DNA from 2 places in the Bacillus sp. AK031 genome. Region 1 is predicted to be linked to the other one. Evidence: a T-box and tRNA genes for the amino acid it is inferred to sense, from the RefSeq annotation. Region 1 holds a T-box; the other holds one or more tRNA genes.
What was found. A T-box is a leader RNA that pairs with one kind of tRNA and senses whether it is charged. The one in region 1 lies ahead of metG (methionine--tRNA ligase), so its partner is inferred to be a tRNA-Met.
Positions count from the first base shown of each region.

Region 2: it has a tRNA-Met gene. The T-box ahead of metG (methionine--tRNA ligase) is inferred to sense a tRNA for this amino acid. The anticodon was not compared.

Region 1 covers NZ_CP096424.1:1,680,305-1,683,681, forward strand. Annotated here, with positions in the region: gene M1E09_RS08450 (N-acetyltransferase family protein) at 1-45, opposite strand, end outside; gene M1E09_RS08455 (hypothetical protein) at 205-336, shown strand; gene M1E09_RS08460 (GNAT family N-acetyltransferase) at 538-1,380, shown strand; T-box leader at 1,480-1,749, shown strand; gene metG (methionine--tRNA ligase) at 1,812-3,377, shown strand, end outside.
Region 2 covers NZ_CP096424.1:804,733-808,109, reverse strand. Annotated here, with positions in the region: tRNA gene M1E09_RS03955 (tRNA-Glu) at 530-601, opposite strand; tRNA gene M1E09_RS03950 (tRNA-Ser) at 611-701, opposite strand; tRNA gene M1E09_RS03945 (tRNA-Asn) at 709-783, opposite strand; tRNA gene M1E09_RS03940 (tRNA-Ile) at 793-869, opposite strand; tRNA gene M1E09_RS03935 (tRNA-Gly) at 871-944, opposite strand; tRNA gene M1E09_RS03930 (tRNA-His) at 954-1,029, opposite strand; tRNA gene M1E09_RS03925 (tRNA-Phe) at 1,056-1,131, opposite strand; tRNA gene M1E09_RS03920 (tRNA-Asp) at 1,261-1,337, opposite strand; tRNA gene M1E09_RS03915 (tRNA-Met) at 1,447-1,520, opposite strand; tRNA gene M1E09_RS03910 (tRNA-Ser) at 1,538-1,630, opposite strand; tRNA gene M1E09_RS03905 (tRNA-Ile) at 1,648-1,724, opposite strand; tRNA gene M1E09_RS03900 (tRNA-Met) at 1,731-1,804, opposite strand; tRNA gene M1E09_RS03895 (tRNA-Ala) at 1,913-1,985, opposite strand; tRNA gene M1E09_RS03890 (tRNA-Pro) at 2,004-2,080, opposite strand; tRNA gene M1E09_RS03885 (tRNA-Arg) at 2,094-2,170, opposite strand; tRNA gene M1E09_RS03880 (tRNA-Leu) at 2,186-2,274, opposite strand; tRNA gene M1E09_RS03875 (tRNA-Gly) at 2,286-2,360, opposite strand; tRNA gene M1E09_RS03870 (tRNA-Leu) at 2,365-2,449, opposite strand; tRNA gene M1E09_RS03865 (tRNA-Lys) at 2,483-2,558, opposite strand; tRNA gene M1E09_RS03860 (tRNA-Thr) at 2,573-2,648, opposite strand; tRNA gene M1E09_RS03855 (tRNA-Val) at 2,754-2,829, opposite strand; rRNA gene rrf (5S ribosomal RNA) at 2,838-2,954, opposite strand; rRNA gene M1E09_RS03845 (23S ribosomal RNA) at 3,088-3,377, opposite strand, start outside.

The sequences.
Region 1 (3,377 bases):
CCAATAAGCCTCCGCATCTTCCGCAATCAGCGAACGAATTTCCATACAAACCCACCTCCTGTAATTTGTAGAGTATTATAACGGAAACTGAACAGGGCCGCTATAGTTTTTAATCATTATCTTTATGAAAAGGTTTTTTTCTAATAGGGATTGGAATAATGAACGGACAAGAGCGAAAACTATGATAGAAAGGAGGAGATCATATTGACCAAAAGAAACAGAAAGACAAAGTCGGGGTTGCAATCAGCGAAATCATTGACTTCTGAAGAATTTTCTAAAGAACTCTCAGCTGGCGGAGGAAATCCAAAAGCTGAAAAGACGAAGCCAAACACTTAAAACCGGGACATGAACCCGGTTTTTTTTTTGGGTAAAAAAACATGAAAGTTTGTGAGTTAGAAAATAGATGATGGTTCTGAATCAACCTCCTGCGCCCGGCGAACGTACCCGCTGGAATGGACCCAGCCCTCTCGTTACTCTCAGTAGAGCACAGCAGGGATAATAAAGTTAATGTCGAATTATCCTTGAGAGGTGAAGAAAATGAAGATAGTACAATATGATAAAGTTCAAAAATTTAACGATGCAGTTCGTCCTTTATTATTGCAGGAAGAAGCAGAAAATAACTTGCCGCTTGGATTGCTTGATCAAATAATGGAAGGGCGTTATAAAGATCCATTCTTGGCTGTAATGGAAGAAGATGGAGTTGTCCATGCAGTCTTTGTCCGTACCCCCCCTCATTACCTGATTGCCACCGTTCTTTCAGAAGACAAGACGGAAGAAGTCGCCGAGGTGCTATGGAACTACAGTAACGAAAAGGGACTTGAGCTGCCAGGTTTTATTGGCAACAAAATAACGACAGTAAAACTTGCGGAGGTTTGGAGTGAGAAGACAGAGAAGCCTTATCAGGTTCATATGAGACAAAGGATTTACCAACTTGAAGAGGTGAAGGATATTGAAATCAGCGAGGGGGAGATGTCTTTAGCAGGTGAAGATGACATAGATCTTGTTAAGGACTGGCTCCTTGGTTTCATAGAGGATACTCCTGAAAAGCCAATACCGGGGGAAGATGCCCGGAAACGAGCGGAGGAAATGATTGCAGACCAATCAGTCTTTCTCTGGAAAGTGAACAATGTACCCGTCTCCATGGCGCGGAGAGCAAGAAGGACAGATAATGGAATTACCGTGAATTTTGTGTATACACCGAAGGAAGAGCGCAGAAAAGGGTATGGCAGATCCGTGGTTGCCACGCTGAGCAAAATGCTTTTGAAAACGAATCAATTTTGTACATTGTATACGGATCTTGATAATCCGACATCTAATAAAATATATATGGAAATCGGCTACGTGCCTGTATGCGATTCCATGATGATTAATATAACCTAACCAGGACGCTCCTTATAATCATGAATGGAGGACTTTTAAGTTGTTTTGCAGAAATGCTTGCAAAAAGATTCTGACTTATCATATGATAGAAAATAATAAACATATGCGTTGACGAGAAGAGTAAATCAATGTGGAACCTTAACAGAGAGCTTCGGTTGCTGAAAAGAAGCAAGGGGAAAGTTGGTTGAATATGGTCTCCGAGCATTTCCATTCGAACCGATTGGTGTAGGGTGGAACGGGCTTTGGCATCCGTTACCCATGTCACAGTATAAGAATGATGTTATTTTTCATTCCGTACTTGATGAGGCTGGAGGCGCGAGCCCTCAGTAAACTAAGGTGGTACCGCGAGCTGAACCCCTCGTCCTTAGATGTCTATGCATCTATGGACGGGGGGTTTTTGTGTGTTTATACCATTTTAGGAGGAGATTTTTATGAGTGTTTTTATTGGAGGAGCTTGGCCATATGCCAATGGTTCATTGCATATAGGGCATCTGGCAGCACTTTTGCCGGGTGACATATTGGCGAGATACTACCGGTTGAAAGGCGAGGATGTCCTTTATATGTCAGGGAGCGATTGTAACGGCACACCGATTGAAATCAGGGCAAATAGAGATGGTATAAAAATCAAAGATATCGCTGATCGCTACCATCAGGAATTTCATGAGAGCTTTCAAAAGCTGGGTTTCACTTTTGACCATTTTGGAAGAACAGATTCGGAAATTCATCATAGGGAGGTTCAGAAAATTTTCAATAAGTTACTGGACAATGGGTACCTTTATGAAAAGAGAACCGAAGAGACATTTTGTTTAGAGTGTGACCGGTTTCTGCCAGACAGGTTTGTCGAAGGAAATTGTCCTGAATGTGGTGAAGGGGCAAGGGGAGATCAATGTGATGAATGCGGCAGTATCCTGAATCCGGCAGACTTAAGGGAAAGGAGCTGTAAACTTTGCGGAACCGCTCCAGTACTGAAGCAGACATTACATTTATATTTGAAGTTATCGGACCTGCAGGCTGAACTAGCAGAATATCTCGATGCCCATCGGGATAAATGGAGTGAAAATGCGATTCAATTAACAGAGAGATATTTAAGAGAAGGGCTGAGGGACAGGGCGGCTACAAGAGATATTGGATCAGGGGTGGATGTCCCGCTTGAAGGTTTCAGTCATAAAAAGATTTATGTATGGATCGAAGCGGTATGCGGATATTTGACAGGCAGTATGGCTAGGACTGGAATCAATGAATTACATGGGGGAAAATTCTGGGCTGGGAATGCCACTTCTTATTATGTTCATGGGAAGGACAATATCCCTTTCCATACAATAATATGGCCAGCCATCTTAAAGGGAATTGGAATAGAAAAACTTCCGGAAAGAGTTATTTCGAGCGAATATCTAACGCTGGAAAAAAGGAAAATCTCAACCAGCAGAAATTGGGCTGTCTGGCTCCCGGATATCCTGAAAAACTATCACCCAGACACCTTGCGATATTATTGCAGTGTAAACAACCCTGATAAAAAGGATACAGATTTTTCATGGAGAGAGTTTATATACAAACATAATACCGAGTTATTGGGCGGACTAGGGAACTATATCAGAAGAACAGCAGAGTTTTACCGGAAAGAATTTGGAGAAGGAGCGATAGTGAAAAAAATTGATCCCGTGGTAAAGGCAAAATTGGAAGACGCGTTTCTCGAGACTGGAGAACTTTTAGAAAAAGGGGAATGCAGAAAAGCAGCGAGGACAGCATTTGAGGTTGTACGTTGGAGCAATAAATATTTTGACAGTCAAGAGCCATGGCGGGTAATCAAACAGAGTCGAACCGAGGGAAGGATTATTCTTGAAACTTGCTTGTACATTGGAGCCAACTTGGCAACGCTGCTATCACCCTTTATCCCTTTTACAGCAGGAAAAATCAGAGAAGTTTTTCACCTGAAAGGAGAGCCATCCTGGAGCATTTGCGAGCTCCCCGTCAAAATGAATATCAGTCAGGCTGAGCCA
Region 2 (3,377 bases), 880 kb from region 1:
CTTAGCTTCTGGGCCCTGGTTCTATATGTCTTTAGAGCGCTTTTAGAAACATTTAGTTTCTTGTTCCTGATGCTATATGTCTTTAGAGCGCTCTTAGGGACACTTAGTTTCTGGTGACTGCTTCTATATGTCTTTAGGGCGCTCTTAGGGACACTTAATTTCTGATGACTGCTTCTATATGTCTTTAGAGCGCTCTTAGGGACACTTAATTTCTGCTGGCTGCTTCTATATGTCTTTAGAGCGCTCTTAGGTGACAATTAGCTTCTGGTGGCTAGGTCTATATGTCTTTAGGCACTCTTAGGGACTCTATTTGTCCTAAATTTGCTTCTAGAGAATTTGAAGTGTCAGAGAAATTTTTATTGAGACACTGGCTCCAGTAATTATGGATATCTTTAGACCGCTATAACGGCATATTGATTTCAACTTGTTGGTCTCACTCCATTTTTACAACAATAAAGTAGGCCAGTAGGAAATAAACTATTTTATAGCACAAAAAAAAGACTATCTACTTAGATAGTCTTTTAAGTAATGACCCATACGGGATTCGAACCCGTGTTACCGCCGTGAAAGGGCGGTGTCTTAACCGCTTGACCAATGGGCCGTATTGAGATGGCGGAGAAGGAGGGATTTGAACCCTCGCGCCAGTTGCCCGACCTACACCCTTAGCAGGGGCGCCTCTTCAGCCACTTGAGTACTTCTCCGTGTGAATGGCTCCGCAGGCAGGACTCGAACCTGCGACCGATCGGTTAACAGCCGATAGCTCTACCACTGAGCTACTGCGGAATAATACCATGGTGGGCCTAAGTGGACTCGAACCACCGACCTCACGCTTATCAGGCGTGCGCTCTAACCAGCTGAGCTATAGGCCCATGGAGCGGGTGAAGGGAATCGAACCCTCATCATCAGCTTGGAAGGCTGAGGTTTTACCACTAAACTACACCCGCAAAACTTAATGGGGCGACTGATGGGAATCGAACCCACGAATGTCGGAACCACAATCCGATGCGTTAACCACTTCGCCACAATCGCCATAAGTTACTATATTAAAATTAAAATGGTGGCTCAGGACGGAATCGAACCGCCGACACATGGATTTTCAGTCCATTGCTCTACCAACTGAGCTACTGAGCCATAATGGTTTCGGCTTCCGCTAAGCTGCAAATCACTTTGTCAGCGTCTTCTGGGATTTTTGACGATAGTCAAAATATCCAACCTTTAGCGAAACCCTCTTAGTTTGAACTAAGATAAATTGTATAAAAATGGCGGTCCGGACGGGACTCGAACCCGCGACCTCCTGCGTGACAGGCAGGCATTCTAACCAACTGAACTACCGGACCAAGTTTTTTGCTTTTGGCAAAATAAACTTCATTAATTTTGACGCCAGTCAAAATATCTATCCTTTAAAAGGAAAAGGTAAATATTTAGGATTGACGCCAGAAAATTGTATTGCGGGAGCAGGATTTGAACCTGCGACCTTCGGGTTATGAGCCCGACGAGCTACCGAACTGCTCCATCCCGCGACGATAAAAAGGAAATATGGCGGAGGAAGAGGGATTCGAACCCCCGCGGGCTTTAACACCCCTGTCGGTTTTCAAGACCGATCCCTTCAGCCGGACTTGGGTATTCCTCCGTATGAATCAATAATAATGGTGGACCTTGCAGGACTCGAACCTGCGACCGGACGGTTATGAGCCGTCTGCTCTAACCAACTGAGCTAAAGGTCCGTAAAGTAGCGGCGGAGGGGATCGAACCCCCGACCTCACGGGTATGAACCGTACGCTCTAGCCAGCTGAGCTACACCGCCATGATATTGAAAGTGTATCGCTTCCAGTTTCACAAAAGTTTTCATTGCTTCGCTACGCTGCGCGACATTTTCAGAAGTTTATCTACTAAGTTTCGTAAAAAAACCAAGTGGAGCCTAGCGGGATCGAACCGCTGACCTCCTGCGTGCAAAGCAGGCGCTCTCCCAGCTGAGCTAAGGCCCCATAATGTTAATTTTGAAGTGGTCGGGAAGACAGGATTTGAACCTGCGACCCCTTGGTCCCAAACCAAGTGCTCTACCAAGCTGAGCTACTCCCCGCAATGTGTTAATATGGCGCGCCCGAGAGGAGTCGAACCCCTAACCTTTTGATCCGTAGTCAAACGCTCTATCCAATTGAGCTACGGGCGCATATGATAAAATCTCTGGTGCCGAGGACCGGAATCGAACCGGTACGGTAGTCACCTACCGCAGGATTTTAAGTCCTGTGCGTCTGCCAGTTCCGCCACCCCGGCAGGAACTCATATGGAGCGGAAGACGGGATTCGAACCCGCGACCCCCACCTTGGCAAGGTGGTGTTCTACCACTGAACTACTTCCGCAATATGGTGCGGGTGAAGGGACTTGAACCCCCACGCCTTGCGGCGCCAGATCCTAAGTCTGGTGCGTCTGCCAATTCCGCCACACCCGCATAATGATAGTTATTTTGCAGTGCAAAAAACTATGGTGAGCCATGAAGGACTCGAACCTTCGACCCTCTGATTAAAAGTCAGATGCTCTACCAACTGAGCTAATGGCTCGTACTAATTAAAAGTGGTGCCGGCAAGAGGACTTGAACCCCCAACCTACTGATTACAAGTCAGTTGCTCTACCAGTTGAGCTACACCGGCAGGTGTTTTTGTCTCACAAGGAACAATTATACTAGGTTTTAAATCTGATTTCAATGTTACTTTTTGGTATATTTTTTAACTCCGCTTCGCTTCGTAAAAAAATCATGGTGGAGGATGACGGGATCGAACCGCCGACCCTCTGCTTGTAAGGCAGATGCTCTCCCAGCTGAGCTAATCCTCCATTATAAAGCCTGGCGACGTCCTACTCTCACAGGGGGAGATCCCCCAACTACCATCGGCGCTGAAGAGCTTAACTTCCGTGTTCGGCATGGGAACGGGTGTGACCTCTTCGCCTTAATCACCAGACATTGTCTTTTTAAGGACAAGTATTATTATAACGAGTTATTTATTTTTTTCAAGTGTTTTTTGAAAAAAATTATTCACTCAAAACTAGATAAAGTTATGAAGAAAAGAAAGTATTCCGAGTTTCGCTATAATTGTGGTTAAGTCCTCGATCGATTAGTATCTGTCAGCTGCACGTGTCGCCACGCTTCCACCTCAGACCTATCTACCTGATCATCTTTCAGGGATCTTACTCACATAAAGTGATGGGAAATCTCATCTCGAGGGGGGCTTCATGCTTAGATGCTTTCAGCACTTATCCCTTCCGCACATAGCTACCCAGCGATGCCTTTGGCAAGACAACTGGTACACCAGCGGTGCGTCCATCCCGGTCCTCTCGTACTAAGGACAGCTCCTCTCAAATTTCCTGCGCCCACGACGGATAGG